2 regions of the Clostridium neonatale genome follow, and region 1 is predicted to be linked to the other one. Evidence: riboswitches for the same ligand, from Rfam matches in the RefSeq annotation. Region 1 holds a riboswitch; the other holds the start of a gene.
What was found. A riboswitch is a leader RNA that binds a small molecule or an ion and turns the genes downstream of it on or off. The one in region 1 is predicted to bind glycine.
Positions count from the first base shown of each region.

Region 2: it holds a riboswitch for glycine, as region 1 does, so the genes downstream of both, CNEONATNEC86_RS14175 (amino acid permease) here and CNEONATNEC86_RS16570 (alanine/glycine:cation symporter family protein) in region 1, are expected to answer to the same signal.

Region 1 is NZ_UICR01000002.1:1,080,471-1,091,064, forward strand. It holds gene ndk (nucleoside-diphosphate kinase) at 1-254, opposite strand, end outside; gene CNEONATNEC86_RS16565 (acylphosphatase) at 447-719, shown strand; gene CNEONATNEC86_RS16570 (alanine/glycine:cation symporter family protein) at 1,029-2,468, opposite strand; glycine riboswitch at 2,666-2,791, opposite strand; glycine riboswitch at 2,794-2,892, opposite strand; gene CNEONATNEC86_RS16575 (phosphatase) at 3,154-3,885, opposite strand; gene CNEONATNEC86_RS16580 (D-2-hydroxyacid dehydrogenase) at 4,073-5,032, opposite strand; gene CNEONATNEC86_RS16585 (glycogen/starch/alpha-glucan phosphorylase) at 5,453-7,813, opposite strand; gene CNEONATNEC86_RS16590 (PucR family transcriptional regulator) at 8,247-9,212, opposite strand; gene CNEONATNEC86_RS16595 (ABC transporter ATP-binding protein) at 9,291-10,400, opposite strand.
Region 2 is NZ_UICR01000002.1:554,267-564,860, reverse strand. It holds gene CNEONATNEC86_RS14185 (LysR family transcriptional regulator) at 1-164, shown strand, start outside; gene CNEONATNEC86_RS14180 (5-methyltetrahydropteroyltriglutamate--homocysteine S-methyltransferase) at 351-1,463, shown strand; glycine riboswitch at 1,701-1,790, shown strand; gene CNEONATNEC86_RS14175 (amino acid permease) at 1,899-3,281, shown strand; gene CNEONATNEC86_RS14170 (urease accessory protein UreH domain-containing protein) at 3,546-5,342, opposite strand; gene CNEONATNEC86_RS14165 (rubredoxin-like domain-containing protein) at 5,729-6,064, shown strand; gene CNEONATNEC86_RS14160 (DUF305 domain-containing protein) at 6,399-7,037, opposite strand; gene CNEONATNEC86_RS14155 (VIT1/CCC1 transporter family protein) at 7,500-8,378, shown strand; gene msrB (peptide-methionine (R)-S-oxide reductase MsrB) at 8,878-9,834, opposite strand; gene CNEONATNEC86_RS14145 (multicopper oxidase domain-containing protein) at 10,213-10,594, shown strand, end outside.

The sequences.
Region 1 (10,594 bases):
ACTCTATTTACTGCCTCTTCTCCTATTAATATAATTGCTACTAATGGACTTCTTGTTATAAACGTTATTAATTCCTCATAAAAATCTTTACCTTTATGTTGAGAATAATGTTTTTCTGCAATTTCTCTTGTTGCTTTCATCATTTTTAATTCTTTTATCTTTAAACCATTAGCTTCATAACAACTTATAATATTTCCTATTATATTTCTTTCTACTCCATCAGGCTTAATTAGCACCATAGTTCTTTCCATAATAAAGTCATCCTTTCTATAAACACTCACGTTGAAATTATTCCCTAGTTTACATATATTATACTCAATTTTCAGAAAATTAGAAACACTTTTATATGTATATTATTATTTTTTTTAGAATATGCTATAATTTAAGTATTAATTCATGCTATAAGTTTCAATATATAAATAAATTACTTATACTTAGGAGGATTTATGATTAGATATTCAATAATTGTTGATGGTAAAGTTCAAGGTGTAGGATTTAGATATTTCACTCAAATGAAAGCTATGCAGTTTAATTTAACAGGTTTTTGTAAAAATCTATATGATGGTAAAGTATCCATAGAAGTTCAAGGCTTAGAGCAAGATGTCCTTTCCTTTATTGCTGCTATAAAAAAAGGAAATGGCTTTTGTCGAGTTGATGATTTAGTTTTAGATAAACTTTCTATTATAGATAATGAAAAAAAATATTCTATCAAATATTAAAACATGTTGCATCATAAAATAAATAAAGAACGTACTGAGTTTAGTGTGAATAATCGAAATAAAACTCTTATGTGGTTCTCTGCTTATGTGTAGTATTGCATTAAATATTTTAGCCTTTAAATTCTTTGAAAGAGGCTGAAGGCCGTTCCAAAATTGTTTGTCCAACACTTGTTGTCGGAGCAAACTTTTTTTGGAGCAACCTCTTTCATTAGAATTTTGGGCTGAAATATTTACGCAATCGAGCATATCATATATTGAATTTCGGTTGTTATCCACTAAACCATGATTATACGTCCTTTATTTATGTTATTATGCAAGGTCATATTCTTTATTACCTAGCTTTTCATTTTCCAAGCTATTAAAGTAGTCTTCTGTTTCTTTTATAACAACCTTTCTAAGCCCTATAAGTCCAACTAGGTTAGGAAATGCCATGCATCCATTAACTATATCTGCAATTATAAATATTAATTCCAATGGCAAGAAAGGTCCTATTGCAACAAGTACTATATATATTATTCTATATGGCATTATAGACTTAGTTCCGCATAAATATTGCATACACTTTTCACCATAATAGTTCCATCCAAGTATGGTAGTAAATGCAAAGAAAACTAATCCTATATTAACAATGTATTTTCCAATAGTGGCTATAGGTAAACCAATTTCAAAAGCTGCTGATGTAAGTCCTGCTCCTTCAATTGTTGCTCCAACTTCAAACACACCAGTGCTTCCACTTGTTAATACTATTACAAGTCCTGTCATTGTACAAATTAGTATTGTATCAAAAAATGTTCCTGTCATAGAAATCAAGCCTTGTCTTGCTGGAAAATTTGTTTTTGCTGCTGCTGCTGCTATTGGTGCACTTCCAAGTCCTGATTCATTTGAAAATACCCCTCTTGCAATCCCATTTCTAAGTGCTACAGAAACAGTTACACCTGCAATTGCACCACCTACAGCTTTAGGATTAAAAGCACTAGTTATTATTAAACCTAAAGCTTGTGGTATTGCTCTAAAATTACATGCAAGTACTATAACAGCTCCAATAATATATGCTACTGCCATAAATGGAACTATTGCTTCAGATACTTTTGATATTCTTTTAATTCCACCTAATGTTACTAAAGCTACTAATGCTGTTATGACTACAGCCGTTGCAATTTTAGGTATATTAAAATTTTGTGCTGCTGCTGCTATTGAATTAACTTGACCAAATGTTCCTATTCCAAAGAAAGCAACTCCAACACCAAACAATGCAAATAATTTAGCTAACCATTTCATACCTAACCCATTTTGTATATAGTACATAGGTCCACCACACATTTGTCCGTTTTCATCTACTTCTCTATATTTTATTGCGAGTACACCTTCTGCATACTTAGTTGCCATTCCAAAGAAAGCCGCAATCCACATCCAAAATAGTGCTCCTGGCCCTCCTGCTTTTACTGCTGTCGCAACACCTACTATATTTCCTGTTCCAATTGTTGCTGATAACGCTGTACATAGTGCTCCAAAACTTGATACATCTCCATGTGCATCATCATTTTGAGCTTCTTCATCTTTTCCAAATACATATTTTAATGCTAACGGTAATTTAAAGACTTGTAATAATTTTAAGCGAAGTGTTAGATATATTCCAGTCCCAACCAAAAGTATTAATAAAGGTGGCCCCCATATAATATCATCGATTTTTTGAAATACATTTTGAATTGTAGATGTATTCCCTGCTAATAAGAAATTTGAAAATAACATAAAAAAATTCCCCCTAATATTTTTTATCATTGGAGGAGAATAAGAGACTATACAATTCATAATTCAAAGTTTACAATTTACAATTTAGGTAGAAAACTTTCAGTTTTCTTAATTTAAATTTATCAAAAATAGCAAAGCTATTTTTATCCTCAATTATACATTGTGAATTATACATTGTGAATTGTCATGCTTCCTATCCTCTGTCCTTTTACCTGAGAGTTTCAATACTAAAAAAATTTACTACTTTAAATAATAAATGTAATAATATTTTCTTCAATATTTTGCTCCTTCGGTGCTCATTCATAAATGAGTCTCTCCAGAGGCTCGTCCAGCAACGGTCCTAATACCTGAAAGATTTGCTTCTTCGGTGTATTATAATAAATCAAAAAGAAATTATAAATAATAACTCTCCCACTGCCTTCATCCGAACATTTACATTTAATTTACCCTTAAAATTATATAGTTATTATTAACTTATTTCAAGTATTTTTAATCCCTTCTTGATAATTTTATATTTTTTTCAAAATTTGCATATAAATTAACAGACTTTTTAGTAGTTTTTTAAGCAATTACACTATTCTTTGAATATATTTAAATTCTTTTTTCTGCAAAATTATTATAAATAAAAACTGCTTTCATATAGAAAACAGTTTTTAATAAAATCGATTTTTAAATTTGAATAATTTTATATATTTAAATCAGTTAATTTTCCTTTTATTTTTAACTTTTTAAGTAACTTTTCAGGGTCAGAATTTATAATAAGTTCTTCCGGAAAATCTATAGAAGCAAGCATATCTATTGCTTCTTTAAATTCTCCTATTTTTGTACAAAAATGAGCATCACTATTCATAACTATTGTAACATTATATTTCTTACATAATTCAGCTATCTTAGTGCAATTACCCAAGCTACCAAGTCGAGAAGTAGTAAAAGAACTATTGTTAATCTCTATTAACACATCATTTTCTAAAGCACATTTCACTATTTCTTCATAATTTACGGGAATCATAGGATTCCCTAGATGCCCTACAATATCAATCTTTCCACTTTTTATTGCATTAATATATGCTCTTGTATTTTCTTCAACCGATCCCATATTGTATATCGGTTCATGTATACTTCCAATTACTATATCAACCTTCTCTAAAGTTTTATCATCCATATCCATCTTACCATCATGGTTCAATATATTAGCCTCAACTCCATAAAGCATAGTTACACCATACATTTCTCTAGGTAACACTTTGTAGTTATTAAAATACCAAATATGTGGTGCATTTGGCATCATACATCCATGTTCAGTAGTTCCAAGAACTTTGATACCTTTTTCTGATGCCGCCTTCGCATTTTCCATTAAAGTTGAATAAGCATGACCGCTAACTATTGTATGAGTATGTACATCTAATGCATATTTCATCAAAACATTCCTCTTTTCATTAAGTTTATAATTCTATATTTATATTATCATAGTAGAAATTTAAATTAAACCTAATATTCTTGTTAAATATTAGTAAAATACTGATATATTAAATTAAAATATCCTTGCCTATCTAAACTTTATAAAACAATAGAACTATGCCAATGACATAGTCTTATTATACATATTAAATATCTACTCTATTCCTTTTTTGTCCTCTATTATAAGCTCTTATATTTTCCAATAAATCTGTAAATAGTCTATCTCTAGCTTCTTCACTTGCCCATGCTATATGAGGCGTCATAATTAATTTTTCAGTGTTTTTTATACTAAGTAAAGGATTATTATTTGGTATTGGCTCTGCTTCAAATACATCCAAAGCTGCTCCACCAATTATTTCTTCATCTATAGCTTGTGCTAAATCTTCATCTACAACAATAGGACCTCTTCCCACATTAATTAATATTGCATCTTTCTTCATCATAGTTAAAGCTTTATAATTGATTAATCCTTTTGTTTTCTCATTTAAAGGTGCATGAATTGATATAACATCACATGTTTTTAACAGTTCTTCCAATTCAACTCTCACAAAATTAGAATCTGAATTTTTACCTGATGTAGAATAATAAACTACTCTTGCACCAAAAGCTTGCGCAATTTTGGCCACTTTTTTCCCTATATTGCCCAAACCTATTATTCCCCAAACTTTTCCTGATAGATCATTATAAGTTCTTTCTAAGTTCGTAAACATTCCACTCTTTGAGTATTCTCCACTTTTTACGAAATCATCAAAATACCTTATGTTATCATATAAAGTAAGTAATAACGCAAAAGTATGTTGAGCAACAGTTCCAGTTGAATATCCTGCAACATTTGTAACCGCTATCCCATTTTCTTTTGCATATTCAATGTCTATATTATTATACCCTGTAGCCATTTCACATATTAATTCTACATTATTTGCAGATTTTAAATTGTTTCTATCTAAAACAACTTTATTTGTTAAAATGATATTTGCATCCTTTATTCTCTCTTCAACATCATCCTTTTCTGTTTTATCATAATAAGCAACTTGTCCAAATTCATTTAGTTTAATATAATCAACATTTCCTAATGTTTTTCCATCTAAAACAACTATGTTTCTCATAATTATTTGCTATTTTATAAGTTATTCACCCTATAAAATAACCTTCGCCTCCAATCACATATTAAATTTATAATACTTTATAATAAATCATATCTCAAATATAATTGAATGTAAATACATAGAAATTTATTAGTACAATTAGTTTTATATCACAAGAAATTACTAAACATATACTAAATAAATAATCATTTATACATATCATAGATTATAAAAAATTAGTATTCTATTCTTATTAAAGGTATCAACTTATAAAGAGAAAAATATAAAAAATATATACTTATATAAAAATAAAGAAATGCAATATATGAATATGCGTAGTATTTATATTAACCTCTGCTAAGTCAAATTTTTCTACACTCTATCATATATTGAATTTCGATTATTTTTCACTAAACTTTGATATTACATCATTTTTATATTTTATTGTACCTTAGCTGGTTCTATATGCCAAATCTCATCGCAATATTGCTTTATAGTTCTATCACTTGAAAATTCACCTGAATTACTTAGGTTAGCTAAGCACTTTTGAGCCCATTTCTTTTTATCTTTATAATCTTCAAATACCTTATCTTGAGCTTTCTTAAACAAATCAAAATCTGCAAGCAAAAAGTATTGATCACCTTCTTCTAATAGTGCATTATATATATCTTCAAAATAACCTGTTCCACCATCATTTAGCATTCCATTAATTAATGTATCAATAACTCTCTTGATACATGGATTATTTCTATAGTATTCTTTTGGATTATAGTTATTCTTTAATTTTTCAATATCCTCAACTCTTAATCCAAAGATATAGTTATTTTCTTCACCACTTGCATTTACTATCTCAATATTAGCTCCATCATATGTTCCAAATGTTGGTGTGGCATTTAACATGAACTTCATATTTCCAGTTCCGGATGCTTCTTTACCAGCTGTAGAGATTTGTTTTGATAAATCTGATCCTGGGAATAATTTCTGAGCATATGATACTCTATAATTATGAACAAAAACAACTTTAATTCTTCCAACTGAAATTGGATCACCATCTATAAGTTTTGCTATTTCATTTATAAGCTTAACTATACCTTTTGCTCTTCTATATCCCGGAAATGCTTTAGCGCCAAATATAAATGTAGTTTTTGGTATCTCAATATTAGGATTTTCTTTAATTCTATAGTATAGATCTAAAATATACAATGCATTTAATAATTGTCTCTTATATTCATGTAGTCTCTTTATTTGAATATCAAAGAATGAATCAGGATCAACTTCTACACCTTCTTCTTGTCTTATATAAGCAGATAATTGTGCCTTCTTTTCTCTCTTAATTTTCATAAGATTGTTCAATACTTCATCATTATCTTTAAATTTATCTAATCCTTTTAAAATACTTAAATCTTTTACCCACTCCTCAGTACCTAATAATTCTGTAATAAATTCAGATAATTCTGGATTACAGAGTCTAAGCCATCTTCTTGGAGTTATACCGTTAGTTTTATTTTGAAATTTTTCTGGATATAAATTGTACCAATTATTAAGTTCTTTATTCTTAAGAATTTCTGTATGAAGGGCCGCTACTCCGTTTACTGCACTTCCAACATAAATAGCTAAATTAGCCATTCTTATTTGATCATTTGTAACAATTCTAAAGTTCCAAATGGCACCTTCATCATATCCCTTTTGTCTTAATTCATTAATTAATGCGTCATTAATTTGATATGCAATTTGTAATATTCTTGGGAATAATCGTTCTATTAACCTTATATCCCATTTTTCTAAAGCTTCTGCAAGTATTGTATGATTAGTATAATTAAAGAATTTTTTTGCAATATCTAAAGCTGTATTAAATTCTACCTTTTCTTCATCAACTAGTATTCTCATAAACTCAAGTATAGATATAGTTGGATGCGTATCATTTAGCTGAGCTACATTGTATTTTGCAAAGTCAGAAAAATCATTTCCATAAGTAGCTTTATATTTCTTTATTATATCTTTCATAGATGCACTAGAAAAGAAGTATTGTTGTCTAAGTCTTAATATCTTTCCTGCTTCTGCAGTATCATTAGGATATAAAACCCTTGATATATCTTCTGCTTTATTTCTTGCTGATACTGCCTCAATATATTGTTGATTATTAAATAAATTGAAATCAAATTCTCTTAATGCTTCACACTGCCATAATCTTAATGTATTTATATTTTTAGTGTCATATCCTATTATAGGAACATCATATGGAACAGCTTTTACCTTCATGTCTGAAAAAGTTATTATTTGAACTTCATCATCTTTTCTTATACTCCAGCAGTCTCCATATTTTAACCAATTATCTTCACATTCAGTTTGAAAGCCATTCTCTATATTTTGCTTAAACAACCCATTGCTATATCTAATTCCATAACCAACCAAAGGCATTTCCATTGTTGCTGCTGATTCAATAAAGCATGCTGCAAGTCTTCCAAGTCCACCATTTCCGAGTCCAGCATCTTCTTCAACTTCTTCAATCTTATTTAAATCTAAATTTAGTTCATTAAATACTTCTTTAACTTCATCATATAAACCTAAATTAATTAAGTTATTTCCTAAAGCTCTACCCATTAAATATTCAGCGGAAAGATAATAAGCCATTCTGCCTTGATTATACCTTTTGCTTGTTTCATTCCAATTATCAACAATTTCCTCCATGATAGTTAATGAGATTGCATTAAAAATTTCATAGTCTTTTGCCTCTTCTAGTGTTACTCCATGTTTTACCTTTAAGTAACGCTTTACCCCTTCTTTTATTGATTGCTTATCCATTTTTTTCACACCTTTCATGAATTTCTCAAACTTAATATTCCATAGCTACCACAGCTACCATAACTGTAAATAAGTTATCATTAGATTATATATAGTTTTTCTTTGATAGTATTATAATAAATTATTTTATATGATATTATCAATTTTACATTTAGATATCAAGAATACCAATAAACATTATATTAAAATACCTATTTAATATTGCACAATTCTATTCATAAAATTTTCTTATCATTATTGTTTTGATTAAAACAACATATTTAAATCTATTATATTTTATCAACATATAACTTAATTTATCTAATTATGAATTTTTTTATTTAATTTACAAATTATAGTATATATTATATCAAAGTTTATCTAAATAAAAAAGTCATAATCTATTCATATTATATAGATTATGACTACCATTATTATTATTTAGTTAAATCATCTAATTTTGTTTAAGATAATTTTTATTTGTGTTTATTTTTTGTTTCCAAACATAAAATGCTATTTTAAATAGACATGCATCATTGAATTTTCTAATATCGCATCCTGTATACTTCTGAATTTTATCCAAACGGTATATTAATGTATTTCTGTGGACATATAGTTGCTTTGCCGCTTCACTTAAATTAAGATCAAGCTTCATAAATGTTTCTATTGTTTTGATTATATCTTCATCCATTTGTGAAAATGCTTCCTCAAATTTTTCATTAATCTTGACCTTAATATCATCATTTAGCCCCTCAAGCATTTCTTCAAAAAGCAAATCTTCCTGACTATATATATTATTTAATATCTTATATTTTTTTCCTAGCTCTATTTTATTCATACATTTTAAATATATAGACATCAGATTTTCATAATCATCTATTTTGCTATAACTGATATAACATTTTTTATAAACAGAAGTATTTATTGTTTCATTTATACTTGATACATGCTCTTCAATATCTTCAAATACACCAATTAAATTTATACTTTCATTATACTTTAATATTATTACTTCAGTATTATCATAAATATTTTTAAGAGCTTCTATGGCCTCTTCTAATTTTTCTCTTATATTTATAGAAATTAAATATGTAATATTCTCAGAATAAGGTAAATCGTCAATTTTTTCTTTAGTAACAAAATTATTATTTAATAAATCTACTACTACTTTTTCTTTGTTACTATATTTATCTTTATATTTTGTTTTAATACAAAACTCAATAAATTTTAGTGCATCTTTATGATTTTTTTCTATCTCTATAACGATTTTATTTTTTCCCATAAAAAATGTATGCTCGCTGAAGTCTTTGGAAGACTCTACAGGATTAGTTTCAAAAACACTTTCTCCGTCTACATATACATTAAATGGCAGTTTACAATTATCATATATTTCATTAAGATATCCTACTAATCCCTCCATAAAATCACCTCTACCTATTAAATATGCTACCAAATATTATTATTTAGTAGCATATTAAAAATTATTTATATTTTTATTTTAACATATTCTTAATTCTGATTCTTTATCAAATACATGAATATTTTCTTTTTCTACAAATAATTTTATAGAATCTTTTGGTTCAAATTTAGTGCTTCCATCAACTCTTGCAGTCATGCTATTTTCACCACATTTGAAGTAAATATAACTTTCTGATCCCATACGTTCTACAACTTCAACATTTCCGCCAATAGTTACTGTAGGATTATCTTTAACAAGAGCTTCATTGTCATCTAAGTGCTCAGGTCTTATTCCAAATACAACTTCTTTTCCAACATAACCTTTATCTTTCAATATTTTAGCTTTTTCTTCTACTATTTCTATGTTGTCACCTTCAATACTTGCAAATAATTTTCCATCCTTTTCAGCAACTGTTCCATTGAGTAAATTCATTTGTGGACTTCCTATAAATCCAGCAACAAATAAATTATTTGGTGTATTGTATATATTTAAAGGTGTATCTACTTGTTGAATTACACCATCTTTCATAACAACTATTCTAGTACCCATTGTTAATGCTTCTATTTGGTCATGTGTTACATATATAAATGTTGTTGCTAAATCTTGATAAAGTTTAGAAATTACAGTTCTCATTTGAACTCTTAATTTTGCATCAAGGTTTGATAATGGTTCGTCCATTAAGAATACCTTTGGTTCTCTTACAATAGCACGTCCAAGTGCAACCCTTTGTCTTTGACCTCCTGATAATGCTTTTGGTTTTCTATCTAATAAATGTTCTATATCTAATTTTTTAGCTGCATCTCTAACTTTTCTGTCTATTTCATCTTTAGGTGCCTTTCTTAATTTTAATGCGAATGCCATATTGTCATATACTGTCATATGTGGATATAATGCATAGTTTTGGAAAACCATCGCTATATCTCTTTCTTTAGGTTCTACATCATTAACTAGCTTTCCGCCTATATATAATTCACCTTTTGATATTTCTTCAAGCCCTGCTATCATTCTTAAAGTTGTTGATTTACCACATCCAGATGGTCCAACAAAAACTATAAACTCTTTATCTGCTATTTCTAAATTAAAATCTTTTACCGCAGTTACATCTCCTGAATATATTTTGTAAATATGTCTTAATGATAAATCTGCCATATTTATTTCCTCCCTTTATTTCAATGACTTTTTATTTTAAATTTTATTTCTTGTTCTTTCTACAAGTTTATTTTACTACATGTAATCCTTTAAATTCTATATTCAAATATTACAAAAGTAATAATGCTTTTTTGTAAGATGATATAAAGGGTTATTTGAAATTACATTATTAACTATTTTATCTTAGTTTATAT
Region 2 (10,594 bases), 530 kb from region 1:
GAGTTCTAAGTTCTGATTTAAATGGAAATGATATTATTGCTGTACCTCTAGATGTCAATGAAGAAATAATAGTTGGTTGGATTTCACATAAAAGTATTAAGCTTAGCAAACTTGCGAATATTTACATTGATGCATTAAATGAAATTATTTCAGAATTTATATAAGATTTATTTCTAGTGCTTTTAAAAACAAGATTTACATATTTCAGCTATAGTATAAAACTATAACAAGTAATAGTTTTTTGGAGTTACACTATAATTAAATTTATATGATATGATTACTTCAATAAAAATTTTTGATAAAAGATTGTTTTTAAAATTAGATTAACAATTTTTATAGGAGGAATAATTATGAATAACAATGCACCGTTTAAATATGATATTGTAGGAAGTTTTTTAAGACCTGATTATTTAAAGAAGGCAAGAAGTGAATATGCAAATGGAAAAATTACAGCAGAAGAGCTAAAAAAAGTTGAAAATGTAGCAATTACAGATTTAATTACAAAACAGAAAGCAGCTGGACTTAGAGTTATAACAGATGGAGAGTTTAGGAGGAGTTCATGGCATCTTGATTTTATGTGGGCATTTAATGGTGTTGGACATGAGAAGACAAAGGATGGAATTCCGTTTGATGGAGAGGCAGCATTAATTGATGACACATTCCTTATTGGAAAAGTATTTGTTAACAGTCATCCTTTTGTTGAACATTTTAAATTTGTAAAACAATTTGAAGATGATAATACTGTTGCTAGACAGACAATTCCTGCACCAGCACAGTTTTTATTTCAGATGATTATCCCTGAAAATTTGGAAAAAACAAAAGCCATTTATCCAAACGAAGAAGAGTTGATTTTAGATATTGCAGATGGATACAAAAAAGTTATTAAAGACTTATATGCAGCAGGATGCAGGAACATCCAGTTTGATGATTGTACATGGGGAGTATGCGTTGATCCTAATGCTTGCTTAATTTTTGGTACTGATGAAGATGGCCTTCAAGATAATATTGAAAAATTAATAAGAATCAATAATCTTGCTATTGAAGGTAAGCCAGAAGACCTTGTAATTAACACTCATATATGTAGAGGAAATTTTCATTCTACATGGGCGTGCCAGGGAGGTTATGACAGTGTAGCAAAAGATCTCTTTGCAAAAGAAAATGTACAGGCCTTTTATTTGGAATTTGATGATGAACGTTCTGGTGATTTTGAATCACTTAAATATGTAGGTAAAGATAAGAAAGTTGTATTAGGACTCATTACAACAAAATCTCCTGTACTTGAGAATAACGATGATATAATTAAACGTATCAAAGAAGCTTCAAAATACATTCCATTGGAACGCTTATGTTTAAGTCCTCAGTGTGGATTTGCATCTACGGAAGAAGGTAATAAACTTACAGAAGAAGAACAATGGGCAAAATTGAAACTGGTTCAGGAAGTTGCAAAAGAGGTATGGAAATAAAATTATTGATTTAAAAAGAATATTATTTAAGCGGACTTGAAATATAGTCTGCTATTTTTATGAAAAATGTTTTTCTAAATTAAAATAAAAAACTTGTAAATTTTACAAAAAAGTATTAGTATATAATAAGAAATTTAATAATTCAGATGAAGATAGCGGGAGAGTTATGGCTATGGCTATACACCGAAGAAGTAAATCTTTCAGGTACCTAATAACATATTAGAGATGACCGCTATTGGATGAATCCTTGGAGAGACTCTTTATAATGAGCACCGAAGGAGAAAGCTGTATAGCGAAACTCTCAGGTAAAAGGACAGGGTAGTTAACATATATTAAAAAGTAATTTATATTTAATTACTTTATTTAGACCTTATCTATTCATAATTTGTATCTCCAACTAATAAATATTCATAATTTTGAAAGGCGGAGAATAATATGTCAGAAAATGAAAACTTGTCTAGAGGCCTTAAAAATCGTCATGTTCAATTACTTGCAATTGGAGGTGCAATTGGTACAGGCTTATTCCTTGGATCAGGCAGGTCTATTAGCTTGGCTGGCCCATCTATTTTATTTGCGTATGCCATAACAGGAACAGTTTGTTTTTTTATTATGCGCGCCCTTGGAGAACTATTACTTTCTAACTTAAACTATCATTCATTTGTAGATTTTGTACATGATTATTTAGGAAACGGATCAGCATTTATTACTGGATGGACATATTGGTTCTGCTGGATTTCACTTGCCATGGCTGACTTAACTGCTGCTGGACTTTATATACAATACTGGTTTCCCAATATAGCTCAGTGGGTTCCAAGCCTTATAGTTCTTATAGTTTTACTAATTATGAATCTTACAACAGTGAAGTTGTTTGGAGAAATGGAATTCTGGTTTGCATTAATTAAAATTGTTGCAATTTTAGCATTAATTATAATTGGTACATTTATGATAATAAAAGGATTCTCTACAGATGCTGGTACATCTAGCTTTACAAACCTTTGGAATAATGGTGGTTGGCTCCCAAATGGAATAAAAGGTTTTGTACTTTCATTTCAAATGGTTGTATTTGCTTTTACTGGAATTGAATTAGTTGGATTAACAGCTGGTGAAACTGAAAATCCAGAACATGTTATTCCAAAAGCCATTAATAATATTCCAATTAGAATTATTATTTTCTATATTGGGGCGCTTATTGTTATTATGAGTATATACCCATGGAATTCAATTAATCCAGATAAAAGTCCATTTGTACAGGTATTTAGCGCAGTAGGAATTACAGCAGCAGCAAGTATTGTAAATTTCGTTGTACTAACATCAGCTGCATCTGCTTGTAATAGTGGTATTTTCAGTACAAGCCGTATGGTTTATTCTCTTGCTAAAGAAAATAATGCACCTGAGTCAATGAAAAAATTAACACCTAATCAAGTACCTTCTAATGCTATAATATTCTCTGCAGCTGTGATTTTTATTTCAGTTATTCTGAATTATATTATGCCAGAAGGGGTATTTGTGCTAATTACAAGCATATCAACATTCTGCTTTATCTTTATTTGGACAATTATAGTTATTTGTCATTTAAGATATCGCAAAACTAATCCTGAACTTGCATCTAGGAGCAAATTCAAAATGCCACTGTACCCAATTGCTAATTATATAATTTTAGCATTTTTAATTTTTGTTATAGGTATATTAGCACTTAATAAAGAAACTCGTGTGGCTTTATTTGTAACACCAGTATGGTTTATAATGCTTGGGGGGATTTATAATATACTTAAATTAAAGACGAAAAATGAGGAAGCTGTCAAAGGAGATTTAGTATAGAATTCAAATTATAGATATATTACTTTAGCGTACTTAGGAAATCCGGAAAATTTAATAAATTATTTTTAAATTCATTAGTGAACTCTAGCATTTTTATCATCTAATATTAATATGGTAAAAATGCTAGAGCCTTTTTTTATTCTATTGGATTTATGTTTTATAGGTGATTATATCATAGTCGCCTTGGCAATTTTGTTATTAAATTTTAACTGGAATAATATGTTAATATAGAATATACGAATATACCAGTAAAAATTAATGAATTTAATTATCTAAAAAATTTTTACGAACATCTTCTAAATTTACATTTTCCAAAGAATCTGTTACTTCGATTCCAATTGCAGCTATATTGTTATTGACTACTACATATGATCCACTTTTATCTATATTAAAATCTACGTCTATAATACCTTTCTTACCTGTAAATGTAGTTACAACATCACCAGTTTCTCCATCATATAAGGTGAAAGTGCTATCTGGATTATCATATGAATCAAGATCTAATGAAAGGTTTGTTTTTATGCCTTTTTCTAATACTACTACAAGTGGTTCAAATTCATAACCGGTTCCCTTAATATTTAAACTCTGTGTATCTCCAGAAATATTAGCCTTTTTAATCAATCTATCAGTTGAAACCTTACTTAAATCATCACCATATATACTTGGAGTTTGCTCAGCATCAGTTACTGTATTACCTGTGCAGCAACTCATTCCACTACTTGGTTGTGGCAATGATGGATCTGCCTTAGATGTATCCACAGAATCAAGATTATCAGTAACCTTAATAACTCCTCTTATCATTCCCATCCAACAACTGAAATTTATATCTTTATCTTCTGGAGTAAATTCAATTATGTTTTCACCAGAATTTAGAGTTTTCTGTATATTTAAAGATGGTATTACCACAGCATTATTACAGGAATTTAACTTACTTCCTGTTATTATCCACTTAACAGGCATTCCTTTTTGTACATAAAATACATTAGGTGTATACCCATTATTATCTGCTGTCATATTTATTATTTGAACTCCATTTTCAATAGTTGGTTTAGCTATATTAGTTTGAGATGCATTTGCTGAAGTACCTTGTGCTAATGTTCTTATATTAGGAAGGCCAAAACCTGCAAGTGCAAGGCCTCTATTTCCCATTATTAATCCAAGTATTATTACTAAAAATCCACTAAACTTTAATAATTGTTTTGTATAACCTTTGCTTAAAAATCCAGATATAGCCCCAAAGCCTAACATTAAAGGAACTGTTCCTAAAGAAAATACAAACATTGATAATGCTCCATTCATTGCACTACCAGTACCTAATGCATAAAGCTGCATTGTTTGCAAAGGGCCACAAGGCATTAATCCATTTAACATTCCAACTAAGAAAGGAGTTTTAGGTTTCTTTTTTGTAGAACATGAAGACCAGGGTAACTTAATATTAAGCTTTCTAAAAATAGAGAATCCTGCCATGTTTAATCCCATTATAACCATAAATACTCCTGCAAATATTTGAAGCCCTGCTTTCACATTAAGTGATAATGATAGGACAGAACCTAAAGCACCTACAATAGCACCAATAATTGTATAAGAAGTTACTCTTCCTGCATTATATAAAATTGCAGGCATTAAAGTCTGAAACTTACTTTTTTCTTCTTTTAAAATACTTTGTGTAAGCATTATACCGCCACACATACCAACACAATGAATTGATGTAAGCATACCAACAATAAATAATACCATATAAGATGCATTATTTAGAGCAGAGCTCATATCAAATCCCGCAGTAGAATTACCAATTAGTAAAATAGCAGCAACCACAACAAAAAAGCCTGCGAATTTAATATTATTTGAATTTTTTGTACTATAACCAGCTTTCTTAATAGCTTCTTTTAATTGTTCAATATTGCAAATCACACTATCATATTCAACAGTTACTTGCTGAGCACTATAGCTAGCAATTACATTTACAACTCCATTAACTTTCTTTAATGCACTCTCTACTTTGCCTTCACATGAAGTACATGTCATGTCATAAACCTTAATAATCTCTCTTTTGATCTTCATATTTGCCTCCATCAAATTACTTTATTTTATTTCAAAATATATTTAAATAGTAATTTATCTTTAGATATATTAATTTTAGTAAAAAGTTGTGAAGATTTTATGAGGATTAAAGAAATAGAAAATATATTTAATTATGTAATTACATATAAGAAGCTTTAAATTTATAACGATAATGAGTTTTTATCCATTTTAAGATTATAATTTGATGAATTGTTAGAATTTTAAAGAAACATTAAGATAACTCTGTTAAATCAGTATTTTTCTTTAAAAATAATTATTATTTGAACTTTGAATAAAGTAAAATAAAAATCTATAATTATAGTTAAATATATAGTAATGAAATATTTATTATATATTTAACTTTTAAAATAAATGGAGGTATTATTATGAAAAAATTATTTAAATGTACAGTATGTGGATTTATAAGTGAAGGTGAAGAAGCTCCTGAAAAATGTCCAAAATGCAACATGGGTAAAGAAAAATTTGTTGAATTAAGCAAGGAAGATGCAGATAAGATCTATCAATCTGACAGAACTAATGATATTCATGCAGAAATCATAGTTTTAGCTGATAAAATTGCTAAACTTTGCAATGAAGGCATAGAAATAAAATTAGATCCTATGTGCGTAGCAGCATTTGAAAAAGCAAAAAATGAGGTTTGGACAATAAAGCAAAGATCAAAAGCTGAATTAGCAGGACACATGAACAAAGGAAAGTGGTAAAACGAGATTTATTCTAATATAGAAAACATAAAAACTAAATTATTATAAATTCTACGTAAATCCATAGTCTATCCATATGTTTCTTATTTGAACAATGGACAGGCTATGAATTCTAATGTATAAGTCAACAAATTCTATAACATATATTATGAAATTAATCTGTTTATTACATAGCTCAAGTAATATTATGAAAAGCTTCTGATTATACTCATAAAATGAGTATTCTTTAAATACCATTCTAAAATATTCAATTAATTTTTGTCCAATCTATAAGAAAAGAGTACTACTCAATTTTAGATTTGGCTTTTAATATCAATTCATCTTTTTCAGGTGGTTATTTAATAGTTTGGATTATGCTTTCCATTTGTTGTATTTCTTTTGTCTGTGTATCAATTATATTTTCAGCCATATTTTTTATTGTGTTATTATCAGTATATTTTAAAATTGTTTCTGACATATCTATTGCCATTTGATGATGAGTAATCATTCCTTTAGCAAATGCTTCATCTACGTTTTTAAATGTTTGATGAGACATAGTATGGTTAGCCGTTTTATTATACTCCTTGAAATAATCAGTTTCTTTATCAGTATCTATTTGAATATTTTTTTTAAGTTCTTGAATTAATTGTTTCATATCTTCAATTTCTGAAACTTGAACATTGATTATATCATTAGCAATTTTTTTTAGTTCTTCATTTTCTCCACCATGTTGTAAAAAGTTTTCAGACATACTAACAGCAGATTCATGGTGTGGGATCATACCGTAAAGAAAGTCAATAGATGCATCACCAGTATGAGGTATTCCATCCATTTCACTCATCATGGTATCCATTAATTTATTATCTTTATCTAAATAATTTATCATATTTGGATCTTGAATATTATTGTTATTATGATATATAAAGATACCTCCTGATACTAATATTATACAAATTAGAATACCACTAATCAAAAATTCACTTTGTTTTATCATTTTTTTATACTCCTTAATTTATAAATTTTAATTTATGAAGTTAACATATGATCTGTAAACTTTAAATTAATTGTATTTTAACAAATAAATATGTAGATTATATGTAGACAGGAATGTGTGTATATATATTAACAATATTGATAATTATATCCAATAGTTGTACAATAATAAAAAAATAGAGATTTATAAAAACAATAATTATTATTAACTTATTATTAATATTATAATATAAGGGGAAATGTGAAGTGGATAAAACAAAGAAGAAAGATTTATTTTAACGTAAGAGTTATTTTATTTGTAATTGATGAGATTGCAAAAATATATATGCTGAATCAAGAAATTCAGTGAGAAAGTTATTAGATTATATTATTTAGAGAACATATGTAATATAGAATTCTAAATTTAACATATATAACATAAATAAAATTCATTTTCATATAATTAAGTTAAGGAGTAATAGAAATGAATGATGATGATTTTATAAAACTAGTAAAAAAATTACAGTCAGATGAATTGACTGAAAAACTAATATATATGAGAATTGCTGAAGATACTAATAATGTTGAGGATAAGAAGACTTTGAGATTAATAGCTAGTGAAGAACAAAAGCATTATGATGTTTGGAAAAGATACACAAAGCGTGATGTAAAGCCTAATCGAGCACTTGTATTTTGGTATACATTGTTATCTAAAATATTAGGATATACATTTGCAGTCAAAATAATGGAAATAAGACAAAACAAATATATTAATAAATCAATAAAGATATTATTAGAAAAAAATATACCAGAATCAGTGATAGTATTTACAGAGGAACAGGTGCATGAACAGAAATTATTAGGAATGATAGATGAAGATAGATTAAAATATGTAGGGTCTATGGTTTTGGGATTAAATGACGCATTGGTAGAATTTACTGGATGTTTAGCAGGATGGTCGTTTGCTATGCAAAGTAATAAATTAATTTCTTTAGCAGGACTTATTACAGGAATATCTGCTACACTATCTATGGCTTCTTCAGAATATTTATCAGCTAAAAATGAAGGCAATAAAAATGCGGCAAGATCAGCAATTTATACAGGAGTTGCATATTTGATTACAGTGGTAATATTAATTCTTCCATATTTATTATTACCAGATAATATGTACATGATGTCATTAGGGGTTATGTTAATTGCAGTTATAGTAATAATTGCAGCATTTAATTATTACATCTCAATTGCTAAGGATTTATCATTCAAAGAAAAATTCAAAGAAATGTCTATTGTTAGCCTTTCAGTAGCCGGAGTATCCTTTATTATTGGATTATTAGTAAAAAGATTTCTAGGAATAGATATTTAATTAGCCTAATGGAAGAAGAAAAATAAAAGACAGTAGAGATTTTGTATAAAAACAAAATTCTACTGTCTTTTAAGTGCATTATGAATTTTAGTATAAAATTAAAAAGGCTTATTTTCTTTCATTAATATCAAAATCACTTTTGGGAATATGAGGAGATTTTTTATTAGCCACATATATCAATCCTTTTGTATGAAATTATCTATTATATAATATATATAGTTTAAAAGTATGATTTTAGAGTTTTTTAGATTTTAAAAGAAAAGAATTATAGAATTAATATGTGTTTATGTGTAAGAATTTGCTTATTTATTGCGGACTGGAGCAAGTATATATTTATTTATAAAAGCTATTAAAGCATATGAAAATAAATCTACATCATTAATAAAGACAAAATAAAATATACTATCCTTAAAAACTTAGAATAGCATATTTTAAATTTGCTTTATTTCTTCTATTTGTGCAAAGCGATTAGTAATAATTTCTTTGCAATTTTTTAGTTTTATAATTTATCTAAATATTCACCATATCCTAGTTCATCCATTTTATTTTTTGGAATGAATTTTAATGAAGCTGAATTTATACAATATCTTAATCCTCCTAATTCATCAGGACCATCATTAAAGACATGACCTAAGTGAGAATCTCCATTTGTACTTCTTACTTCTGTTCTAAACATTCCATGACTAAAATCTGAATGTTCTTTTACATATCCTTTATTTATAGGTTTAGAAAAAGCTGGCCATCCACAACCTGAGTTGAACTTGTCTTTTGAAGAAAATAGAGGTTTCCCTGTGACTACATCTACATAAATTCCTTCATCAAAATTTTCATTATATTCATTATCAAAAGGTGGTTCTGTTCCATTTTCTTGGGTAACTTTATATTGAATAGGTGTTAATTTATTTTTGAGTTCTTCTTTTTTTAAAGTTGATATTTTCCATGTATTTTCTATAAAATTTTTTCTACCAGAACCTTCATAATATGCTTTATATCTAAAAGGATTTTTCTTATAGTAATCTTGATGATATTCATCGGCAGGATAGAATTCCTCTGCTTTTAATATTTTTACTGCTATGGGTTTACCAAATATTCCACTCTTATCTAAATTCATCTTATATTCTTCAGTTATGAGCTTTTGTTCATTATCAGTATAAAAGACAGCTGTTTCATAACTCTTTCCTCGATCATTAAATTGACCACCTTCATCTGTTGGATCAATACTCATAAAAAATGCTTCAACTAATTCCACATACTTTATTATTTCTTCGTCATATAGAATTTCTACAGCTTCATAATGCCCTGTTTCTTTTGTACATACTTCTTCATATGTAGGATTTTTTACATGACCACCAGTATAACCTACAACTATTTTTTGTACACCATCATATGAATCAAATGGCTTTACCATGCACCAAAAGCATCCGCCAGCAAAAATAGCTTTCTTTAATTTACTCATTTGTATATACCTCCTTGTACATTTTTTTGTATATATCTTTATTAATATTATAACTATAATTTCAATAATTTAAATACAATATACGCTTATTCTATTTAATACATTAATTTTTATTCATATAGTTGCAAAATGCCAAAAATACGTATTCAATATTAATTTAGTAAAAATGAAATTTTATAAGAAACTCATTTTTCATGATAAAAAATAGGGAATTTTAATGGTCATATTTCGCATTTTAAGTGTCTATTATATGATTATAGTCAATTTTCGGTGAATCTTTTTTGTAAAAATAATAATTTTAATGCCCAAAAATGTAACAGTTTATATTGTTATGTAATATTATATATTATAAAAAATGTAAACAAAGGAGTAATTAGAATGGATAACGATAATATTGATTCTATTTTTAGAGATTTTAATGTTACTGTACTATCTATACCAATTGTATATGATTTCTTCGGTGACCATGATCCAGATGGAATTATGTATATACTAAAAGAATATAAAGATGAAGTAAAGAATAAAGCTATAGCAAATTTTTATAATAAAGATGAAAATGGGCTTCCTCTTCCAAGACCTACAGAAGAAGTTCAGCCTCTTACAATAAGAGCAAATGTTGGAGATACTATAAGAATAGAATTTGAGCATAACGAAGAGAGAAGATTATCTATTCACATGCAAGGACTTAAGTACAAAAATATATTATCTGATGGCGCTAATGCAGGCTATAATGTCGATTCTACAGTTGGTCCAGGTGAAA